Regions from separate parts of the Arthrobacter sp. NPDC058127 genome, predicted to be linked through region 3. Evidence: riboswitches for the same ligand, from Rfam matches in the RefSeq annotation. Region 3 holds a riboswitch; each other region holds the start of a gene.
What was found. A riboswitch is a leader RNA that binds a small molecule or an ion and turns the genes downstream of it on or off. The one in region 3 is predicted to bind thiamine pyrophosphate.
Positions count from the first base shown of each region.

Region 1 (7,559 bases), on a different contig from region 3:
TGGGAGGATTCTAGCCGCGGCGGCTGAAAGCTTCTGCCCAGGGAGGGCGGCGGCACGGAAGCTTTCAGGGTGTGCTTCCTGCCGGGAGTGCGGGCGTGTGAGAGAATGAACATGGCCGGAAGCCGATCCACATGCGGAATCCGGTCCGGTATCTTGTTCCCAAGACCGCCAGTCATATGCAGGGCATGCCCAGGATCCAATGATCCCCGGTAGGCCCGCAGTGACAATGGACGGCACCTGGTTGTGGCATTAGAACAACGGGTTTGGAGCGAAGCCGGCTTTCCGTGGATGCCGCACCCCCATGCTGGTGCGAACCGGAAAGACTACTACTGACTTCTGTCAACGCCTGCGGGTTTTGACAATATTGCCCCTCTGGGCACCGGATGTGGCGGTTGCGCAAGGGCAGGAGTGTTGCCACATATGGATAACGAGCAAGTTGTAGCCGCCGCCGAAGATGCGGCGTCCACCGAGACCACTGAAACACCCAAGAAGGTCACCCGCACCCGGCGCAAGGCGGCACCGAAGACGGTCGCCGCGGACGAAACCCCCGACGCCGGAGCTGCCGCAGCCACCGTTGAGCCGCTCGCCGAGTCGGCGGACACCGAAGAGCCCAAGGCCCCTGTCCGGCGTAGCAGGGCTCGAAAGAAGGTAGAAACTCCGGAGCCGTTGCCAGGTTTCGCTGAGGAAGCTCCGACGGAAGCTGGCGGGGCGACGGAGGCTGCCGCCGCCGTCGTGCCTGACGTAGCAGCAGAGGCCGAAACCGCCCCCGAAAAGCCGGTCCGCCGCCGTCGCACGACGAGGGCAAAGAGCGCCGAGCCCGTTTCCGAAGAAGCAGCGGTCGAAGCGCCCGCTGCGGAGATTGCGCCCGAGGAAGCGCCCGCTGCGGAGACTGCGCCTGAAGAAGCTCCGGCTGCGGAGATTACGCCCGAGGAAACCACCGAGGCGCCGGCCGCCGAGGCGGAAGCTGCGAGCCCGATCGCGTCGCTGTTCCTGGAGCCTGCCTCCGTAACGTCCATGATCTTCCAGGCACCGGACCTGAGCGCAGTTGTCCGGCCGGCCGTCGTCGAAGAAGAACCGCGGGCCGAAGCTGAGGAAGTTTCCGAGGACAACGAACTGGACGAGGCCGGCAGCCGCCGTCGGCGTCGCAGCCGTGGCCGTCGCGGACGCCGGGGCACCGAGCGTGACGAAGCAGGAGAAGAAACCTCTGCGGAATCCGAGGACGAGGCAGAAGCCGGTACCGAGGAGGCGCTCGAAGAAGGCGTGACCTCCCGTCGCCGTCGGCGCCGGCGTCGTGGTGACCAGGACCTGGAGCTGACGGGCGGCGGAGACGACGATCCCCCCAACACTGTCACCCGTGTCCGCGCTCCCCGCGCACACGTTGAGACCACCAGCAGCTCCGACCGCGTCACGAGCGTCAAGGGCTCTACTCGCCTTGAAGCCAAGAAGCAGCGCCGCCGCGAGTCCCGCGAGACCGGCCGCCGCCGCCAGGTCATCACCGAGGCCGAATTCCTGGCTCGCCGTGAGTCCGTCGACCGCCAGATGATCGTTCGCCAGCGCGACGACAGGATCCAGATCGGTGTCCTGGAAGACGGCGTGCTCGCGGAGCACTTCGTGTCCAAGACACAGCAGGATTCCCTGATCGGCAACGTCTACCTGGGCAAGGTCCAGAACGTGCTGCCGTCGATGGAAGCCGCATTCGTCGACATCGGACGCGGCCGCAATGCCGTGCTGTACGCCGGTGAAGTCAACTGGGATGCCGTCACCCTGGAAGGCAAGCCGCGCCGCATCGAAAACGCCCTGAAATCAGGAGACTCCGTGCTGGTCCAGGTCACCAAGGACCCCGTGGGCCACAAGGGCGCACGCCTGACGAGCCAGATTTCGCTTCCCGGCCGCTACCTTGTGTACGTGCCCGGCGGTTCCATGACCGGCATCTCCCGTAAGCTGCCCGACGTCGAGCGCAACCGTCTGAAGAAGATCCTCAAGGACCGCCTCCCCGAGAACGCGGGCGTCATTGTCCGCACCGCCGCCGAGGGTGCTTCCGAGGAAGAACTGACGCACGATATCAACCGCCTGCGGGCCCAGTGGGAAGGCATCGAAAGCCAGTCCGCATCTACCAAGATCCTGGCCCCGGAACTGCTGTACGGCGAACCGGACCTCACCATCAAGGTTGTCCGCGACGTCTTCAACGAGGACTTCTCCAAGCTCATCGTTTCCGGCGATGAAGCCTGGGACACCATCGAGGCCTACGTCACCTATGTGGCGCCGGATCTGGTGGGACGTCTCGAAAAGTGGACGTCGGATCAGGACATCTTCTCGGCATGGCGCGTGGACGAACAGATCCACAAGGCATTGGAGCGCAAGGTCTTCCTGCCCTCCGGTGGTTCGCTCGTGATCGACCGCACCGAGGCCATGACGGTTGTTGACGTCAACACCGGAAAGTTCACCGGCAGCGGTGGCAACCTCGAAGAAACCGTCACCAAGAACAACCTTGAGGCCGCCGAGGAAGTGGTCCGCCAGCTGCGCTTGCGCGACATCGGCGGAATCATCGTCATCGACTTCATCGACATGGTCCTGGAATCCAACCGCGATCTCGTGTTGCGCCGCCTGGTCGAGTGCCTCGGCCGGGACCGCACCAAGCACCAGGTCGCGGAAGTGACGTCGCTTGGATTGGTCCAGATGACCCGCAAGCGCATGGGCACCGGCCTGCTTGAGGTCTTCGGCGAGCAGTGCGAAACGTGCGCAGGGCGCGGAATCGTCACGCATGACGAGCCCGTGGAGCATCGCCGGGCCAACGTGGTGGCCGCTGAACACCACCACCCGCGCACGGAGTCACTCCCGGCCGTCCGCCCGGAGCAGCGCAAGCGCCGCCGCGGCAGGGGGACAGGGCAGGGGACTTCCGAGCTCCCGATCACCCCTCCTGTGCCGGTCCACTCCGTGGAATCCACTGATCCGAACCGCCAGGCAGCCACCCGCGCAGCCCTTGCGACCATCGCGGCTGCGGCCCACGCTGCCCACCTGCACGACGACGAACTCCACCACGCGGCGGAATTGCTCGCCGACGGGCACGCAGCGGAAGCAACCCCTCTGCAGGCACCCGCGGCCCCGGTCTCGGCTCCTGCCGTTGCTTCGGGTAGCGAGGAACGCTCGAAGCCTGTGCTGCGATTCGGCGGCGAGGAAGTGGCGTTGCCTTTCGTCCACCACGAAGAAGAGCCGGCGAGTGGCGCTCCTGCCATGAGCCTGGATCTGTTGGCGCAGGCATTCGCGGGCCTCGGAGAAGCTCCGGACACCGCGACGGCCGCAACGGAGTCCCGGGAAGCGCCCGCAGAGGCTCCCGCGGCCGTTGCAAGCGGGGAATCCCTGGAGTCGGCTTCGCGTGGACGCCGGGGCCGCCGCAACCGTAGTGCCAGCCGTGCCCAGGGTGCCGCCAACGCCACCAACGTGGAGCACCACGAGGTTGCAGCCGCTGCCTCCGGTGGGGCCGCGCACGAGGCCAAGGCGCCCGACGCATCCCCGGTCAAGCCGACGGCGGCAGCAGAACCGATCATTCTCGGAGTCGGCGTGCCCAAGTCCGAACTCTAAACGCAGTACCTAGTCCGAAGCCCCGGCCGTTCCCGCTCTTGCGGAAACCGCCGGGGCTTCGGCGTTGCCGGCCCATTTGCCGGACCAGTTGCCGGACCTCACGACAGTGCGGTTACAAAGGGAGATTTCAGCGGGCGAGGTGTGATCCGGGTTAAGCTAGGGGACTGACACGGGGTGCCGCGCACCAAGCCGGCTGAGACCAGACCCGTTGAACCTGTCCGGTTAGCACCGGCGAAGGGATGTCTCGAATGACTGTTTCGGCACACTCGGCTGTCTACCCGCTCAAGGCCGTCCAGCGCCCTATCCCCAGGGTCCTCAGCATTGCCGGCTCGGATCCGTCGGGCGGTGCCGGGATCCAAGCTGACCTGAAGAGCATTGCCGCCAACGGCGGTTACGGCATGGCCGTCATCACGGCACTCACAGTACAAAACACGCAGGGAGTCACCGGCGTTCACGTGCCTCCCGTGGAGTTCCTGCGGCAGCAATTGGATGCCATTAGCGACGACATCACCGTTGATGCCGTCAAAATCGGCATGCTCGGGGACGCGGCCGTCATCCACGAAGTCCGCCGCTGGCTCGGCGAGGCGCGCCCCGCCGTCGTCGTGCTGGATCCGGTGATGATCGCGACCAGTGGCGACCGGCTCCTCGCGGAGTCCGCTGAAACCGCACTGCGGGAACTTCTGCCCCTCGCCGACTTGGTGACCCCCAACCTTCCTGAATTGGCCATGCTGCTTGGCGAGCCTGTTGCCACCGACTGGGCATCGGCGTTGGAGCAAGGCAAACGTCTGGCCGCTGCCTGCGGAAACACCGTCCTGGTGAAGGGAGGCCATCTGCAAGGATCCGGCTGCCCCGATGCGCTGGTCAACACCGGGGGAGTCCTGAGCCAGGACGTGGTGGAATTCGCCGGCCAACGCGTGGAGACCCGCAACAGCCATGGCACGGGATGTTCCCTGTCGTCTGCGATGGCGACGGCAAAAGCGCGGCTCGGCGATTGGGAGTCTGCCCTGCATGAAGTCAAGCCCTGGCTTCAGGAGGCGCTGACCCAATCCGAGAGGCTGGAGGTGGGGAAGGGCAACGGGCCCATCCATCATTTCCACACTCTCCAGCACTCCCTTCAGCCGGGGGACTTCGCGGTCCGGATGTGGGACGCCGCCCAATCGGAGCTTGCGGCCATTTATGGCCTGGACTTCATCCAGGACTTGCAAACCGGTGGGCTCAGCGAAGCGCAGTTCAGCTATTACCTGTCGCAGGATGCCATCTATCTCAACGGCTATTCCCGGGTCCTGGCGCGTGCAAGTGCGCTCGCCCCCAGCGAAAACGAACAGCTGTTCTGGGCCCGCGGCTCGCAGATGTGCCTCGAAGTCGAGTCCGAGCTGCATCGGAATTGGCTTAGCGGACGCCAGGGAAGCCGAGAACTGGGCCCCGTCACCAAGGCCTATGTGGACCACTTGCTGGCGGCGTCGGCGTCGGGCAGCTATGCCGTGCTGCTGGCCGCAGTACTGCCCTGCTACTGGTTGTACGCCGAGGTGGGACAGCAGCTCCACCGTGGCTATGTCCAGGCAGGAGCGTCGGACGAGCACCCTTACGCCGACTGGCTGCGCACCTACGCAGACGAGGCGTTCGCAGAGGCCACCCGCAAGGCGATCGACCTCACGGATGCCGCCGCGCAGGCTGCCTCACCGGCCGAGCGCGCGGCCATGATGGAGGCTTTCTCCCAATCCTGCCGCTATGAAACTGCGTTCTTCGATGCTCCAAGGCTGCACAGCTGACCTTGGTTCCTGTCGCGGAGGGACGGGATGAAGGGCTGTTTCGGCAGGCGCCGCAGCGTGTCGGGGTGAGGATCCGAGCTTTTCCCGGCGGGCAGGGTAAGGTGGACGGGCACGGTACCGGATGGCGGCATAGCCAGTCTGTGGCAGCCATCACGTGGCAGCCTCCGGACCTGGCCTCATTTGCAGCCGAAGGCGAAACTAGCGTAATCTAGATCTTCGGTGCTTACGCCAACACTTGGGTTATGCCCCTAGAGACCTTTCATTTGGAATTGACGTTTCATTTGGAACTGTTCAAGGGATGACTCATGGATTCCGTACCGGAGTCCACGGCGTTGAGGCACAGCGTGAACCAGGCCCGTTTTCGGATCGGGGTTCCGCACGCAAATTTAGTAATAAACGTCGAGAGAAGTGAGTGCCCAAGTGGTGTACGCGATTGTCCGCGCAGGCGGCCGCCAAGAAAAGGTTTCCGTTGGAGACTACGTAACCCTGAACCGCGTCCCCGGTGGAGCCGGCAGCACTCTTGAGCTGCCCGCACTGCTCCTGGTGGACGGTGACAAGGTCACCTCCGCTGCTGCGGATCTGGCCAAGGTCAAGGTTACGGCTGAGATCCTCGAAGACCTCCGTGGTCCGAAGATCGTCATCCAGAAGTTCAAGAACAAGACCGGCTACAAGAAGCGCCAGGGTCACCGTCAAGAACTGACCAAGATCAAGATCACCGGTATCAAGTAACCACTGGTTGCTGTTCAGGTTTTCAACAGATTCCCCAGAATTTAAAGGCAGGCATTTCAAATGGCACATAAAAAAGGCGCGAGCTCCACTCGCAACGGTCGTGACTCCAACGCCCAGTACCTCGGCGTAAAGCGCTTCGGTGGCCAGGTCGTTTCCGCAGGCGAGATCATCGTCCGCCAGCGCGGCACCCACTTCCACCCGGGCGCCGGTGTCGGCCGCGGTGGCGACGACACCCTGTTCGCCCTGCAGGCAGGTGCGGTTGAGTTCGGTACTCGCCGTGGCCGTCGCGTAGTGAACATCGTTGCTGCTGCAGCTGCAGAGTAATAACACGTTCTGAACGGGTGGAGCGGGCCGTATGGCCCGCTCCATCTGTCTTTTTAACCGCACTAGAATTTACTAGGGCGGGCGGCGGCGCATCAGCCGGCAAACGCATTTCAAGCAGTAATTTCCACATAGAGGAGAAACACGTGGCGACCTTCGTAGACCGGGTAGTACTTCACGTATCCGGCGGAACAGGCGGCCACGGCTGTGTCTCTGTTAAGCGCGAGAAGTTCAAGCCCCTCGGCGGACCCGACGGCGGCAATGGCGGCAATGGCGGCGACGTCATCCTGCGCGTCGATGCACAGACAACTACTTTGCTTGATTACCACCACGCACCGCACCGCCACGCAACCAACGGTGGCCCGGGCATGGGCGACTGGCGCGGCGGCAAGAACGGCGAAACCCTCGTGCTTCCCGTCCCGGACGGCACCGTGGTCAAGACCAAGGACGGCGTTGTCCTTGCTGACCTTGTCGGTGAAGGCACCGAGTTCATCGCCGCTGCAGGCGGCCAGGGCGGCCTTGGCAACTCTTCGTTGTCTTCGCAGAAGCGCCGGGCTCCCGGCTTCGCGCTCCTCGGTATTGAAGGCGACTCCAGCGACATCGTCCTGGAACTGAAGTCCATCGCAGACATCGCGCTGGTCGGCTTCCCCTCGGCAGGCAAGTCCAGCCTTGTCGCGGCGATGTCAGCGGCGCGGCCCAAGATCGCCGACTACCCGTTCACTACCTTGATCCCCAACCTCGGCGTGGTCCAGGCCGGCGACGTCCGGTTCACCATTGCCGACGTTCCCGGGCTGATCGAAGGCGCGAGCGAGGGCAAGGGCCTGGGCCACAACTTCCTGCGCCACGTTGAGCGTTGCGCCGCGCTGGTGCACGTGCTGGACTGCGGAACCTTGGAAGCGGACAGGGACCCGCTCTCGGATCTTGCGATTATCGAGCAGGAGCTGGACAAGTACGCCGTGGACATGAGCTACGCCGGTGTCGACGGCGAAGTGGTCCCCCTGAACGAACGCCCCAAGCTTGTGGTCCTGAACAAGGTGGACCTGCCTGATGGCCGGGATATGGCAGAGTTCGTCCGTCCCGAACTGGAACAGCGCGGCTACCGCGTCTTCGAAGTTTCCGCCACGAGCCATGAAGGCCTGCGCCAGCTGAGCTTCGCCATGG
Region 1 is NZ_JBHVTT010000001.1:661,694-669,252, reverse strand. Features, by position in the region: gene ACFVTG_RS02980 (Rne/Rng family ribonuclease) at 421-3,579, shown strand; TPP riboswitch at 3,740-3,836, shown strand; gene thiD (bifunctional hydroxymethylpyrimidine kinase/phosphomethylpyrimidine kinase) at 3,828-5,348, shown strand; gene rplU (50S ribosomal protein L21) at 5,769-6,077, shown strand; gene rpmA (50S ribosomal protein L27) at 6,138-6,401, shown strand; gene obgE (GTPase ObgE) at 6,545-7,559, shown strand, end outside.
Region 1: it holds a riboswitch for thiamine pyrophosphate, as region 3 does, so the genes downstream of both, thiD (bifunctional hydroxymethylpyrimidine kinase/phosphomethylpyrimidine kinase) here and thiC (phosphomethylpyrimidine synthase ThiC) in region 3, are expected to answer to the same signal.

Region 2 (7,559 bases), on a different contig from region 3:
GCCATACTGGGTGCCGCGCTGGCCATCGACATGGCCGTCAACAGGCACCTCAACAACCTCGTGCTGCTCGTCGCGCTGACGCTGATCGGGTTCATCGGATCGGTGACGGTGGCCCGCTTCGTGGCCGACCGGAGGGGACAAGTCAATGACTCCTAACGCCACCGGAGCGGACGCCGTCATCGATGCCGTCACCGCGGTACTGCTGATTGTTGGTGCCCTGATGTCATTGGGCGCGGCAATTGGACTGTTGCGGTTCCCGGACCTCATGAGCCGCATGCATGCAGCTACCAAGCCCCAAGTGCTGGGGCTGTTCCTTGTCTTGGCGGCCATGGGGCTGCAGATGCGCGAATGGTGGGTTTGGCCGGTCCTCGCGGTCGCTTGGATTTTCCAACTGCTGACTGTGCCCGTGTCCGCACACATGGTGGGCCGGGCAGGGTACCGGACCAAGCACCTCCACCCCGAGCTTCTCAGCACAGACGAACTCGAGGCCGTGGTGCTGCGGGCTGCCGGTCAACGGGCGGCGGAGAAAGCTCAAGAAGCGGGCTCGGCAATGCCCCACGCTGGGAACGCCCGCAACGGCGGGAGCGCAGGTCCTAACGGCGTCAACGGCGGGCCGTCAGCCTAGACGATGTCCTGCGTCTTCGAGAAGCGGGAGATGGCGCGCTGGGTGCTCCGGCCGGCGAGAACCTGGATGACGGCACTGACAGTTGCCGAAATCAGGGCGAAGGTCAGCGCTGAGCGGAGGCTCGTCTCCATGTCGTCGTGTCCCTTGGGCGGCTTGTTGCCCGTGGTTTTTTCCCACAGCGCGTTGACGAGCTTGGTGCCGACAAAGCCTGCGCCGATGCTCACGCCGGTGCCGAGCAGTTTGATGAGGAGGTTCATTCCGGGACTCCTTGCGGGTGGAAACAGGACCGTCCCCAGCCTAACCCCACTTCAGGGCAGTTCCGGAGCAACGGATGGGGCTTGGCGCCTCAGCCGGAAGAACTCCTGCAAGGCTCCCGGCTTTGGACGCACGGGAACAATGTCACGGTCTTCGGCCAGCACCGCTTCCACCGTGCCGAGGGCGAGGAGCTCATCCAGTAGCGCCAGCGTGGGTGGCATGAGCTTGAGCGTTCCGGCGGCTTCGGCATCCAGGATTCCGCGGACCGGCATCCACAAGGACGATGACGCTTCCGTGGTCTGGTGCCTTGGCTCGGCTCCGGAAACCGGGCAAGCAAGGTAGAAGTACGTGTCGAAGCGCTTGGGCTGGTCCGGCGGAGTGACCCAGTTGGCCCATGGGCGGAGGGTGGCGGCGTCGAGCTTCAGCCCGGCCTCTTCGAACACCTCACGCTGCGCGGCCGCCAGTACCCGGCCCGCGTTGAACCGGGCGGAGGAAGGCTCGACGGCGATGCTGCTCCGGTGCCATGCGGCGGCGTGGCGCTCGACGACGTCGTCCGTGAAGTCCCAGCCGGAGCTGTCCGCCTGGTCCACTCGTCCGCCCGGGAAGACGACCATTCCGGCAGCGAAATCCATCGTGGACACCCGGTGCTGGACGAACACCTCCAAAGCCTGCGCCGCGTCTCCAGAGCGCCCAGGAACTGCGGCATCCCGGAGCAGGATCACGCTCGCGGCGAGCCTCGGTTCGGCCACTGTGGTGCTGTTCGCTTCGCCCATGCCTGCCAAGACCGCTCCTTTGCCCGCTTGCTGTGTCACATTCTGCTGGATCATTCTCCCAGTTTCTGTGGCCGCCCGCGCCATTCCGGGCCGGACTGCGCTCGCCCGGCAAATGATCCAGGGGAATCCGTCGGAACGCTTTTTGCCGCCGCGCCCGCAACCCCTCCAAGGTGTAAACTGAACCACGCCCAAAAGGGTGGATTGATAACGACAGGGGAGCGCCGCCGTCGGGCTCGCAGCAATGCGGCACGGAGGACGGGCGCTGAGAGTGCGGACAGCCGCAGACCCTCGAACCTGATCCGGCTAGTACCGGCGCAAGGGAGTCGAGTTCTCATAGTGTCCGGAACCGGCGCGGCGGAGGCCGCTCGCAGGCAACCGGGGAACACTTTCCCCTCCTGTTCCTCAGGAGGACAAAATGACTGGTATTTCTGCAAGGCCGGGCCTCACCAAGCCTGGTTACAACTGGCGCGTCGTGGACATTGTTGTGGCGGCACTGATCTCGATCGCCGGTGGCGTGATCTTCTGGGCATGGGACCAGATGGCTCTGGTCGCCACGCCTATGTCCGCCGGCTACCCGCCCCTGAGCGGCCTGATCGCCGGCGGCTGGATGATTCCGGCAGTCTTGGGCATGCTCATCGTCCGCAAGCCCGGTGCGGCAATTTTCTGCGAAACAGTGGCCGCCACGAGTGAGCTCATCATGGGTTCGCAGTACGGCACCACGGTGCTGATCTCGGGCCTGCTCCAGGGCCTCGGTGCGGAACTCATCTTCCTGGCCTTCATGTACAAGAAGTTCAACCTGCCTGTGTCCCTGCTGGCCGGTGCCGGTGCGGGCCTGTTCTGCGGTCTGAACGACTCCTTCCTGCCGTGGGGCTGGAACATCGCCTACGAACCGGTCGACAAGCTCGCGTACATCGTGTTTTGCACGATCTCCGGGGCCGTCATTGCCGGTGCCCTGTCCTGGATCGCTACCCGCGGCCTGGCCAAGACTGGTGTGCTGAGCGCGTTCGCGTCCCGCAAGGCCGCTTCGGAGCCCGTCTTTTCCTGATGCCCAGTCCTGATTCCGGCACCTCTGCCGTGGTGCGACCCGCCGCCATTTCCGCGCAAGGCTGGGGCTGGCGGCACGCCGGCCGCACCACGCAGGCCATCCACGCCCTCGACCTGGACATCCGTCCCGGCGAGCGTGTTCTGCTGCTTGGCCCCTCGGGCGCAGGCAAGTCGACCCTCCTGCATGCCCTGGCTGGCGTGTTGGGCGAGGAAGGGGACGACGCCGACGAGACCGGTTCGTTGCTCGTGGATGGTGTTTCGCCGAAGGCCCAGCGGGGCCGTGCCGGACTCATGCAACAGGACCCCGAAACCCAGGTGGTGCTTTCCCGGCTGGGCGACGACGTCGCGTTCGGCGCCGAAAACCTTTGCGTGCCGCGGGAAGAAATCTGGAAGCGGGTCCATGAAGCGCTCGACGACGTCGGGCTGCGGCGTAGTGCCGGTGGCAGTGCGAGCGGCAACTTTGCGCTCGACCACCCGACGTCGGCCCTCTCGGGCGGGCAGAAACAACGCCTTGCGCTGGCCGGCATCCTCGCGATGCGGCCCGGCTTGATCCTCCTGGACGAACCGACCGCCAACCTGGACCCGGCCGGAGTGTTGGAGGTCCGCGATGCCGTGGGCCGCTGCCTGGACAAGACGGGCGCCACCTTGGTGGTGGTGGAGCACCGGGTTTCGGTCTGGAAAGACCTTGTGGACCGGATCGTGGTGCTCCAGCCGGGCAGTTCCTCCTCCACGGGAGTCTCGACGCCGGCGGTGCTCCTGGACGGCGATCCGGACACCGTTCTGGCGCAAGCAAGGGACATGCTCACTGCTGCGGGCGTTTGGGTGCCCGGGTACGTGCCGGCCACCCGGCCACGTTCGGGAACAGGCGCCGGAACGGCGGCCGGCTCCGGGGCGGGGAACGGGGCGTGGAGCTCCGCGGCGAGGAACGCGGGAGAGCTACTGCTCGCCACCCAGGAGCTCGCGGTGTCCCGCGAGCGGTCACGACGCCGGGGGTTCAAAACCATCCCGCCCCTTCCCGTGCAGGCCGGACTCAACGCCGAAGTGTTCGCCGGGCGAGCGCTGACCATCACTGGCCCCAACGGCGCGGGAAAATCGACGTTCGCTTTGACTCTTGCGGGGCTGTTGGCGCCGGTGTCCGGGGCGGTGACTGCCGCCGTCGGGCTCAGCGACGGTGCCGGCACTGACCCGTTCAAGTGGAAGGCCCAGCAGCTGATCTCCCGCATCGGGACCGTGTTCCAGGAGCCCGAGCACCAGTTCGTCACCGGCCGGGTGCTCGACGAGCTCATGTTCGGCCCCAAGCACCTTGGCCATGGCGAGGAGCGCGTGGACGAGTTGCTGGAGCGGCTGCGCCTGAGGCATCTCGTGGACGCCAATCCGTACACGCTCTCCGGCGGCGAAAAGCGCCGGCTATCGGTGGCCACCGTGCTTGCCGCGCATCCCCGCGTCCTGGTGCTGGACGAACCTACTTTTGGCCAGGACGCGAACACGTGGGCTGAGCTTGCGTCGTTCCTGTCGGAACTGCTCGACGCCGGCACATCCGTGGTTTCCGTGACCCACGACCAGGAATTCAGCTCCGTCCTGGGCGGCGCCGAGATGCGGCTCGAGCCTGCATTCCAAGGCGGCGCCCGGCAGGAAGCGGGTGCGGCATGAGGGACGCACTGACCCTGCGCGGCAACAATGCCCTCCTGACACGCGCGAATCCGCTGGCCAAGTTCGTGTCGGTCTTCCTGATCACCCTGGTGTTGGCGTTGTCCATCGACTTGGTGTCAGCCTCGACCGCGCTCCTCGGCGAACTGGCGTTGTTCCCCCTCGCGGGGCTCACCGTGCGCTTGCTCTGGCAGCGCGGCTGGCCCTTGATTATCGCGGCCGCGCTCGGAGGTTGGAGCACCGCGATCCTGTCGGCGGACAGCGGAAGGATACTGCTCGACGTCGGGATCTGGTCTATCAGCGAAGGCTCACTTCAGCTGGGACTCGGCTTCATGCTGCGTGGCCTGGCCATCGCGCTGCCAGCCATCCTCCTCATGAGCTGCACCGATCCGACCGACCTTGCCGATGCCTTGGCGCAGAAGGCGAAACTGCCGCACCGTTTTGTCTTGGGCACCTTGGCTGCGCTGCGGCTCGTCGGGCTCATGGCGGAGGAATGGCAGACCATCGGCATGGCACGGCGCGCGCGGGGTGTCGGCTCGCACGGGAGCCCGCCGCAACGGTTCAAGGCCATGCTCGGCCAAAGCTTCGGGCTGTTGGTCCAGGCGATCCGTCGGGCGTCCCGCTTGGCCGTGACCATGGAGGCGCGGGGCTTCGGCGGCGGACGGCGGACCTGGGCACGCGAATCCACCTACAGCCGCCTGGACGTCTGGGTTCTCGCTGGCGGGCTGGTCATTGCGGCCGCAGCCGTGCTCGCGGCCCAATGGGCAGGGACGTGGCACTTCGTCTGGCTGAAGCAGCCCAACTGACTCGCATTTGTTGTCGTTTTGGGGCCTCATAACGACAACTACTGCGAGTTACTTGGGTGGACGAGTGGCTGGCTTCTGGTGGCCGCGAGCAAACGCAACACGCAGGCTTTGGACCACGCATATCGCACGAGACGACTATTCTCCAGCATAATCGGCGTGTTGTGTCACAAAACCTCCAGTCCGTAGACCATCCGTGATATTTATTAGTCATGACGCAACCGACTGCCGAACATGTAGGTCTCCTTCTTCGCGACGCCCGTGGCGAAAAGGGCTGGACACAGGGACAGCTCGCTTCGGAACTGGGTACCAGCCAAAGTGCCATTGCCCGTATGGAGCAGGGCAAGCAGAACCTCAGCCTACGCATGATCGAGCGCCTTGAGTCGATCTTCGGGCGAACTATCGTCAAGGTCGGCAAACGGCAGATGACCCACCTGCGTGTGGAGGGCGGACGCACGCTCTCCGGCTCGGTGGACGTCAACAGCAGCAAGAATGCCGGCGTCGCCCTGCTCTGCGCGAGCCTCATCAATCGCGGCACCACCACTTTGCGCCGGCTTGCCCGGATCGAAGAAGTCAACCGGATCGTCGAGGTCTTGACCTCCATCGGTGTCGAGTGCACCTGGCTGAACGGCAACGATCTGCGCATCCGCCGCCCGGAGACCCTTGACCTCGCCTCCATGGACGTGGAGGCCGCACGCCGCACCCGCAGCGTCATCATGCTGCTCGGCCCCCTCCTCGATGAGGCAGCCTCATATCAACTGCCCTACGCCGGCGGTTGCGATCTCGGGACTCGAACCGTGGAACCGCACATGCAGGCGTTGCGGCAGTTCGGGCTCTCGGTGGAGGCCAAGGCCGGCTTCTATTCGGTACAGGCCCCACCTGCCGACGGCGACCACCGCACCTTCGTGCTCACGGAGCGCGGCGACACCGTGACCGAGAACGCCATCATGGCCGCCGCACACCGCAGCGGTACCACGGTGATCCGCAATGCCAGCCCCAATTACATGGTGCAGGACCTCTGTTTCTACCTGCAGAGGCTCGGCGTGGTGATCGACGGCATCGGGACAACCACCCTGAAGATCACGGGCCGCCCGGCGATCGACGTCGACATTGAATACTTCCCTTCGGAAGACCCGATCGAAGCCATGAGCCTGATCACCGCGGGCATCGTGACCAACTCGGAGGTCACCATCTGCCGGGTCCCCATCGAGTTCATGGAGATTGAACTTGCCACGCTTGAGCAGATGGGCCAGCAGCTCGACATCTCCGGCGAATACTTTGCGCGCAACGGACGGACTCGCTTGGTGGATGTCACCACCAAGCCATCACGCTTGCGTGCGCCTGAGGACAAGATCCATCCGATGCCGTTCCCAGGGCTGAACATCGACAACTTGCCGTTCTTCGCGGTCATCGCAGGCAATGCCGAGGGACAGACCATGATCCACGACTGGGTCTACGAGAACCGTGCGATCTACTTGACCGAGCTCAACAAGCTCGGTGCCCAGGTTCAACTGCTCGATCCGCACCGCATCTATGTCAATGGTCCGACCAAATGGCGCGGCGCGGAAGTCGGATGCCCCCCGGCACTCCGACCCGCAGCTTGCCTGCTGTTGGCCATGCTGGCGGCCCGCGGCACGTCCGAGTTACGCAACATCTATGTGATTGAGCGCGGATACGAGGACCTGGCCGAGCGGCTCAACACTATTGGTGCCAAGATCGAGTACTTCCAGGACTGACGCGCGTCGGATTCTGCACGATTCGGACTTCCAGCAGAATCATTCGGGCGTGCCGCAAAATCCCGATCTGTCTCCGCAAGGCCGCCATGGCGCACAATGGATCCGTGCGCACTTTTGGTGTGGAAGAGGAATTGCTGATCGTCGATCCCGTGACCGGCGAGCCGCTCGCCCTTGCCGACGCGCTCCTCTCGGGCCCCGCCCAGGACGGCCCCGAAGGCCGCGATGGCTCCGGCCACCATGACCCACCCCACGACGGCCCCGCGCTCGACGGCAACGGCAGCCCCGAAATCGGGCCTGCCCTTGAGGAGATCGACGGTCCCGATACCGGCCTAAGCCACGAGCTCAAGCTTGAGCAGATCGAAACCCAGACCCGGCCATGCCGCAGCTACGCGGAGCTCTTGCACCAGATCCGCAGGGCCCGGGGCCTCGCGAGCCACGCCGCACGGCGCCACGGCGCAAGGATCGCCGCGTTGGCCACATCGCCCGTGGACGCCGCGTTGCACACCACTCCGGATCCCCGGTACGCCATCATGCTCGAACGCTTCGGCATCACCGCACACGAACAGCTCACCTGCGGATTCCACGTGCACACCTCGATCGAGTCCCCCGAGGAAGGTGTGATGGTCCTGGACCGCATCCGGGACAAGCTCGCCGTCTTCACCGCGATCAGCGCCAA
Region 2 is NZ_JBHVTT010000005.1:117,743-125,301, forward strand. Features, by position in the region: gene ACFVTG_RS09760 (monovalent cation/H+ antiporter complex subunit F) at 1-156, shown strand, start outside; gene mnhG (monovalent cation/H(+) antiporter subunit G) at 146-625, shown strand; gene ACFVTG_RS09770 (DUF4235 domain-containing protein) at 622-882, opposite strand; gene ACFVTG_RS09775 (NUDIX domain-containing protein) at 934-1,707, opposite strand; TPP riboswitch at 1,856-1,992, shown strand; gene ACFVTG_RS09780 (ECF transporter S component) at 2,069-2,698, shown strand; gene ACFVTG_RS09785 (ABC transporter ATP-binding protein) at 2,698-4,347, shown strand; gene ACFVTG_RS09790 (energy-coupling factor transporter transmembrane component T) at 4,344-5,150, shown strand; gene ACFVTG_RS09795 (UDP-N-acetylglucosamine 1-carboxyvinyltransferase) at 5,360-6,883, shown strand; gene ACFVTG_RS09800 (glutamate--cysteine ligase) at 6,988-7,559, shown strand, end outside.
Region 2: it holds a riboswitch for thiamine pyrophosphate, as region 3 does, so the genes downstream of both, ACFVTG_RS09780 (ECF transporter S component) here and thiC (phosphomethylpyrimidine synthase ThiC) in region 3, are expected to answer to the same signal.

Region 3 (7,559 bases):
TTCCGGAAACCCCGCCAAGGCGGCCCAGGAACTGCGCGACGCCGAGAACAAGCGGGCGAACGCCGTTCGCACCGGGGCAGCATTCGGCCAGCCTTCCGGCGACTTCGACCCCTCGCAGCTGAACCTGCCCAAGGGCTTCGATAAGTTCCTCGGCAAGTAGCGCTCCCGCCCAACTGGCTAGCAGTAGGTGTCGTTTTGACGCCCCAGAACGACAATAACTGCTAGTGAGTTGGGTTGTCGGCCCCGTGCCATAGGCTGGGGGGATGCAAAAGCAGCGCGTCGTGTTCGTCCATGGAGCAGGCACATTCGGCGCTGCCGCGTGGCCGAAACAGCATGGCATGGCGCTGGCATACGATGCACTGTTCCTGAAACGCCACGGCTTTGATGCGCAGGCCGAGCCTTTGGAATCCGATGTTGCAGCCGATGTGGAGATTATCCTCGAGTGCCTCGGAGCTCGGGAGGCCGCTTCGGCGGCCGGCCCCGCGCGTGGAGGCCATGTCGTGGCGCATTCCCAAGGCGCGATTTCCGCCATGCTGGCTGCGGTGGAGAGGCCGGACCTGATCCGCTCCCTCGTGCTGGTTGAACCGGCGTGCCTTTCCTTGACTGCTGAATTGCCCGCCACCGCGGCTTACCGGGCACTGATGGAGCCCTTGTTCGCGATCCGGAACGAACTCAGCGACGACGATTACCAACGTGAATTCGTCCGCCGGGCGTTTTCCTCGGAGGCTGCAGTCCTCAGCACTCCGGAGGCCAGGCGTACCGCGCGACGCCTGCGGCTCCAAGCGCCGCCGTGGGAAGCGCCCCTGCACATTGTGCCGGGCGTTCCCACGCTTGTCCTGACCGGTGGTTGGGAACCCCTGTACGAAGAGATCGCCGGCTACCTGCAGGAAACCGGTGCCCTCCACCGCGTTGCGGCTGGAGGACACCGGCCTCATGACTCAGTTGAAGGAGACCGGATGATCCGCTCCTTCATCGCGGATGTCAGCCGCGCCGGGTCAGTCCAAGCTTCCTGATCAGTTCAGGCTTCCTGACGTCGCCTCACGTTTTCCTGCGGGAACCTCGAGTTCGGGCAGGTAGACCTTTCCGCCGGATGCCAGGAACTCCTCGCTCTTTTCGCGCATCCCGCTGTACATTTCCGCGATGGCTGCCTGGGAATCCGCGGAGCCGTATTCGTCACGGATGTCCTGGCTGATGCGCATGGAGCAGAATTTCGGGCCACACATGGAGCAGAAATGCGCCGTCTTGGCCGGTTCGGCGGGGAGGGTCTCGTCGTGGAACGCTTCGGCCGTGACTGGATCCAATGACAGGGCGAACTGGTCACGCCAGCGGAACTCGAAGCGGGCCTTGGAGAGGGCATCGTCGCGTTCGTGGGCGCCCGGGTGTCCCTTGGCAAGGTCCGCGGCGTGGGCGGCGATCTTGTACGTGATCACGCCGGTCTTGACGTCGTCCTTGTTTGGCAGGCCCAGGTGTTCCTTCGGGGTGACGTAGCAGAGCATCGCGGTTCCGTAGCGTGCGATCTCCGTGGCGCCGATGGCCGAGGTGATGTGGTCGTAGCCCGGAGCGACGTCCGTGACCAGGGGACCCAAAGTGTAGAACGGAGCGCCCTTGCAAAGCTCCTGCTGGCGCTCCACGTTTTCCCGCACCAAGTGGAAGGGAACGTGGCCGGGTCCTTCCACCATGACCTGGACGTCGAATTCCCACGCCCGCTGCGTCAGCTCGGCCAGGGTGTCGAGCTCGGCGAACTGCGCGGCGTCGTTGGCGTCCGCCGTCGCTCCCGGGCGCAAGCCGTCGCCGAGGGAGAACGCGACGTCGTACTTGGCGAAAATTTCGCAGAGCTCGTCGAAGTGGGTGTAGAGGAAGTTTTCCTCGTGGTGGGCCAGGCACCAGCCCGCCATGATGGAGCCGCCGCGGGAGACGATGCCCGTCACGCGGTTGGCAGTGAGCGGCACGTAGCGCAGCAGCACGCCGGCGTGGATGGTCATGTAGTCCACGCCTTGCTCGCACTGTTCAATGACAGTGTCGCGGAAGATTTCCCACGTGAGCTTGTTGGCTTCGCCGTTGACTTTCTCGAGGGCCTGGTAAATGGGCACGGTGCCGATCGGCACGGGGGAGTTGCGGATGATCCACTCACGGGTGGTGTGGATGTCGTCGCCCGTGGACAGGTCCATGACCGTGTCGGCGCCCCATTGCGTTGCCCACTGCAACTTGTCCACTTCCTCGGCGATGGAACTGGTGACGGCCGAGTTGCCGATATTGGCATTGATCTTCACCAGGAACGCCTTGCCGATGATCATCGGTTCGGATTCGGGGTGGTTGATGTTGTTGGGGATGATGGCCCGGCCTGCGGCGACTTCGCTGCGGACCAGTTCAACATCGCAGTTTTCGCGTAGTGCCACGAACTGCATTTCGGGCGTCACGATGCCCTGCTTGGCATAGTGCATCTGTGTCACGGTCTTGCCGTCGACGGCGCGGCGGGGCACCGGCTGTGCGCCCTTCCACTCCGCCGAGGCCGCGCCGCGGCGCACGGCAGACTTGCCGTCGTCGAGAAGGTTCCGTTCGCGGCCGCTGTAGGCCTCGGTGTCGCCGCGGGCTTCGATCCACTCGCTGCGGAACGGTTCGAGGCCCACGACGGGATCACTACCGGGTCCTGCGGTGCGGTACACCTGGAATGGCGCGTTGGCCTCGCCGTTCGGGGACGGTTCCAGGGCTATTTCAGTCACTGGAACCCGGATTCCCGTTTCGGCATCTTCAAGGAACGAGAGGGAATGCGACTTGAGGGACTGTGTCACCTCTTGGGCCGATCCGTTTTGGGTAGGGCTCAGCTGTGTTTCTTTGGTGCTCAAAGGATTACTCACTTCCTTCGCCGGCATTACCCGGACAGGTTCAACGGTCGCAGGCTGCGTCAGCCCGATCTCAGCCCTTGCAAGGGCCCCCGTGTGGTCGTAGACGAAGCTACCACAGCTGAGAGTTCCAGAGACAGATGTGACCGAGGACAGATGTGACCGGGCCGGGCGCGGCGTCGGAGTCTAGGGTGGAATCATGGCGGAAATCATCGAATTCAGCGGCACCGTCCTCACCGGGCCGGACGTGGAACGGCGCGGCCTCTGGTCGGTCGACGGACGGCTGACCTTTTTGCGGCCTGCTGCCGTACCGGACGTCGTCCTGGACGGATGGGTGGCGCCCGGACTTGTCGACTCACACTGCCATGTTGGCTTGGGCAAGGGTGGAGCGGTGGACGAGGAGACTGCCCGTCTGCAGGCAACGGCGGATCGTAACGCCGGGACGCTCTTGATCCGCGACGCGGGATCCGCAAGTGACACGCGCTGGCTGCAGCGCCGGGCGGACATGCCCAGGATCATCCGCGCAGGCAGGCACATCGCGAGGCAACGCCGGTACATCCCCGGGCTGGCCGAAGAGGTTGAGCCGGAGAATCTGGTGGAGGCGGTGCGCAAGCAGGCCCGGTCCGGAGATGGCTGGGTCAAGATCGTCGGGGACTGGATCGACCGCTCGGCCGGGGATCTTGGCCCGTCCTTCCCGGCCGCCGTCGTCAAGGACGCGGTGGCGGCGGCACACGACGAGGGGGCCCGGGTGACCGCCCATTGCTTCGCCGAAGGGACTATCGTCGACGTGCTCGACGCCGGCATCGACTGCATCGAGCACGCCACCGGTCTCCTCCCGCACCATATTCCGCGGCTGCTGGACCAGGATGTTCCGATCGTCCCGACCCTCATCAACATTGCGACTTTTCCGGACATCGCGAAGCAGGCTGAAACCAAGTTCCCGCGTTACGCCGCCCACATGATCGCGTTGTGGGAGCGCCGGCATGAGCGGGTCCTCGAGGCGTTCGACGCCGGTGTGCGGGTGTATGCCGGGACCGACGCCGGCAGCGTCATCAAGCACGGCCGGATCGGCGAGGAAATTCTGGAACTGCACCAGGCCGGCCTTCCGGCGGCCGCCGCCCTCGATGCCGCCTGCTGGTCCGCCCGCGAGTGGCTGGGTGCCGACGGCATCAGCGAAGGCGCCAGTGCCGACGTCGTGCTCTACGCAAACGATCCCCGTGCGTCCCTTGAGATCGTGCTGAAGCCGCAATGCACCGTGCTGAGGGGACACATTTCAAGAAGCGCCGGGCATTAGGAATAAATTGAAGCTTCAAGTAATTTAGATACATAGAGGTTGCCGAAGGGCGGCGCCACGAAAGCCGGGAGTTTCACATGACCATCACATCCAGCCAGGATCTCCTTCCTGCCGAACTCACCATGGGCACTGTCATGCTCAAAGTGGGGGACATGAAGCTCATGGGCGACTACTACCAGCGGGCGCTGGGCCTGGACGTCGTCGCCGAACAGGATGGCGGACTCTACTTTGGCAGGCTCGGCAAGCCGCTGGTGCACTTGGCTCCGGCCTCCGGGCTCCAGATCCCGGGCCGCGGAGAGGCCGGGCTCTTCCACACGGCTTTGCTCTTCGAAGACCAGTCATCGCTCGCCGCAACTGTTGCCTCGGCGGCGCAATACGAACCCCATGCCTTCGTCGGCAGCGCAGACCACCTCGTCAGCGAGGCCTTCTACTTCACCGACCCGGAGGGCAACGGCATCGAGCTCTACTACGACAAGCCCCGCGAAGGCTGGGAGTGGAACGGTAGTTCGGTCGTCATGGACAGCCTGCCGCTCCCGCCGCAGCGCTACCTCCAGCAGTACTTGAGCGAATCGGCGGTGACCGGCCAGCATGAGGCGGGCGCCGGCGTCGGGCATGTCCACCTGCAGGTGGGCGACGTGCGGACCGCCCATGATTTCTACGTCGACACCCTGGGCTTCGAGCAGACGGCCGGCTGGCATGGGCAGGCCCTGTTCGTCTCCGCGGGCGGCTACCACCACCACATGGCCATGAATGTGTGGAACAGCCGCGGTGCAGGTCCGCGCAAGGACACGCTCGGCCTCGGCGAGGTGGTCATCGAGGTGCCGTCAGGAGACGACGTCGGCGCGCTCGCCGATCGCCTCAAGGTTGCCGGCATCGCGTCCCACCACACCGGCCAGGAGCTGCGCTTCGAGGACCCGTGGCGCAACCGGCTGCGCGTCGCCGTCCGCTAGCGTCCAACTTGCTCCCCGACTTCGCTTCGCTCAGCCGGGGACCCCTCGCAAGTTACACTTAGGCTCGACGGCGTGGCGCGCACTTTTCGGCCACGCCGCAGCTCCGTTGGCACGAATGAATGAGAGTAGTTTCCATGGGCTTTGCTGAAATCTTTGTTGCCACCCACGATGAAGCACTCAAGAGGGCCGCTGCCCTGGAGAAGGGCAGTGACGTATCCGGCGCCGCGGTACGGATCCCGGGAATCAGCGATTTTGAAGTAGAACAACTTGGCGACCTGGCCGGCACGGCCGTGCACGCAGCCGGGGCCGACTATGAGCTCGCTTTGGTGGACGTCACCAGCGACGCCTTGCTGGGCGTCCCCGAAGCCATGGTGCGTGCCTTGTCTGAGCTTCTCAGCTACGAGACCGAGGGCGAGGGAAGCATCCTCGACGACGTCGCCGAACGCTGGGCGGCCCAAGAAGATATGCCCTTTGACGCCCAACAGTCCCGGCTGTATGTCCAGCAGTTGGCGTCGCTCGCGAGCGACGTCGAGAAGGCCGAACGGGCCGGTCTCTACGTCTGGTCCGCCGAGCAGTAACCCTGCGGTAAACCCGCCGCACGGCCGCGTGTTCGAAATACTGGCTGCCATCTGGCACAATAGACAGGTACTCGATCCGCGTGGCCCCTCTCTCCGTGCGTGCATCTTGTCCTTGGAACCCTCAAGTATGGCCCGCCCCACGGGTGCAGAACGACGGGCTCAACCCCGTTTCAGAAACAGGAGTGACCACAAAAGTGGCCGTAAAGATTCGCCTTAAGCGCTTCGGTAAGATGCGCGCACCGTACTACCGCATCGTCGTCATGGACTCCCGCGCCAAGCGCGATGGCCGTGCGATTGAAGAAATCGGCAAGTACCACCCCACCGAAGAGCCCTCGTACATCGAGGTCGTCTCCGAGCGTGCACAGTACTGGCTGTCCGTCGGCGCCCAGCCGACCGAGCAGGTTGCCGCGATCCTCAAGATCACCGGTGACTGGCAGAAGTTCAAGGGTCTCCCGGGCCAGGAAGGCACGCTGAAGACCAAGGTCGCCAAGCCTGCTTTCGTTGCACCGGAGAAGGGTTCCGTCATCATCCCGGAAGCCATCACCAAGAAGGCCAAGCAGTCGGAAGCAACTGAAGCTCCCGCTGACGCTGAAGCAGAGACCACCGAGGCTGAGTAAGTTGCTGGCAGAAGCGCTCGAGCACTTGGTCCGTGGCATCGTTGACAGCCCTGAGGACGTCAAGGTCAGTGCCAAGAACAACCGCCGCGGGGAATCCCTCGAGGTGCGTGTTCACCAGGACGATCTCGGACGGGTGATCGGTCGCCAGGGTCGCACCGCACGCGCTTTGCGCACTGTGATTGCGGCATTGGCGGGCGGCGAGCAGGTCAGGGTCGACGTCGTCGACACCGACCGTCGCCGGTAACGCGCTCAGCAATACTTGTCTTAGATCCGGCCCCTTCACCAGATTATGGTGGAGGGGCCGGATTGTTTTACGAGCAAAACCCCCAGCCTTGGTCCCTAAGTCGGCCCAGCGAAGAAATCAGAGGAACCCCATGCAGCTCCAGGTTGCCCGAATCGGCAAGCCCCACGGAATCCGCGGCGAAGTCACTGTCCAGGTGCTCACTGATGCCCCCGGCGATCGTTTCGTCCCGGGGACCGAATTTGTGGTGGAGCCCGCAAAGGCCGGTCCCTTGACCATCAGCAGCGCCCGCTGGAACAAGGACATCCTGTTGCTCGGTTTCGAAGAGATCTCCACGCGCAACCAGGCGGAGGAAATCCGCGGCGCGAAGCTGTTCATAGAGACGGAAGAACTGGAGGAGGACGACGACGAAGGCTGGTACGAGCATGAGCTCGTCGGCCTTGAGGTCCGTGTCGGCTCGCAGACCGTGGGCAAGGTAACCGCACTCAACACGATGCCCGTGCAGGATCTGCTGGTCATTGAAGACGCGGACGGCAAGGAAATCCTGGTGCCGTTCGTCGAAGAGATCGTGCCTGAGGTCAACGTCGAGGACGGCTACGTGCTTCTTACCCCTCCGCCGGGCCTCTTCGAACTGAACACTGACGCTTCGGGCTCCGATACGGAAGAGGACGACGCCCACACCAAGGATGACGCCTAGATGCGCATCGATGTCGTCAGCATCTTTCCCGAGTACCTGGCGCCACTCGAGCTTTCCCTCATAGGCAAGGCCCGTCAGGATGGGCTTTTGGAGCTCAATGTCCATGACTTGAGGACCTTCACCACGGACAAGCACCGCACCGTGGACGACACTCCGTATGGTGGCGGTGCGGGCATGGTCATGAAACCCGAACCCTGGGCCCAGGCCTTGGAATCCATTGCCGATGCGCGGCTTGCCGTAGCGGAAAGCCCCGCAACTGACGGCCCATCCGACGGACCGACGAAAAGGCCGGTCCTGATCGTCCCGTCGCCCGCGGGGGAGCGTTTCAACCAGGCCCTCGCC
Region 3 is NZ_JBHVTT010000027.1:14,699-22,257, reverse strand. Features, by position in the region: gene ffh (signal recognition particle protein) at 1-160, shown strand, start outside; gene ACFVTG_RS23220 (alpha/beta fold hydrolase) at 264-1,013, shown strand; gene thiC (phosphomethylpyrimidine synthase ThiC) at 1,014-2,843, opposite strand; TPP riboswitch at 2,839-2,946, opposite strand; gene ACFVTG_RS23210 (amidohydrolase family protein) at 3,040-4,134, shown strand; gene ACFVTG_RS23205 (VOC family protein) at 4,212-5,084, shown strand; gene ACFVTG_RS23200 (hypothetical protein) at 5,219-5,662, shown strand; gene rpsP (30S ribosomal protein S16) at 5,857-6,279, shown strand; gene ACFVTG_RS23190 (RNA-binding protein) at 6,281-6,523, shown strand; gene rimM (ribosome maturation factor RimM) at 6,654-7,217, shown strand; gene trmD (tRNA (guanosine(37)-N1)-methyltransferase TrmD) at 7,218-7,559, shown strand, end outside.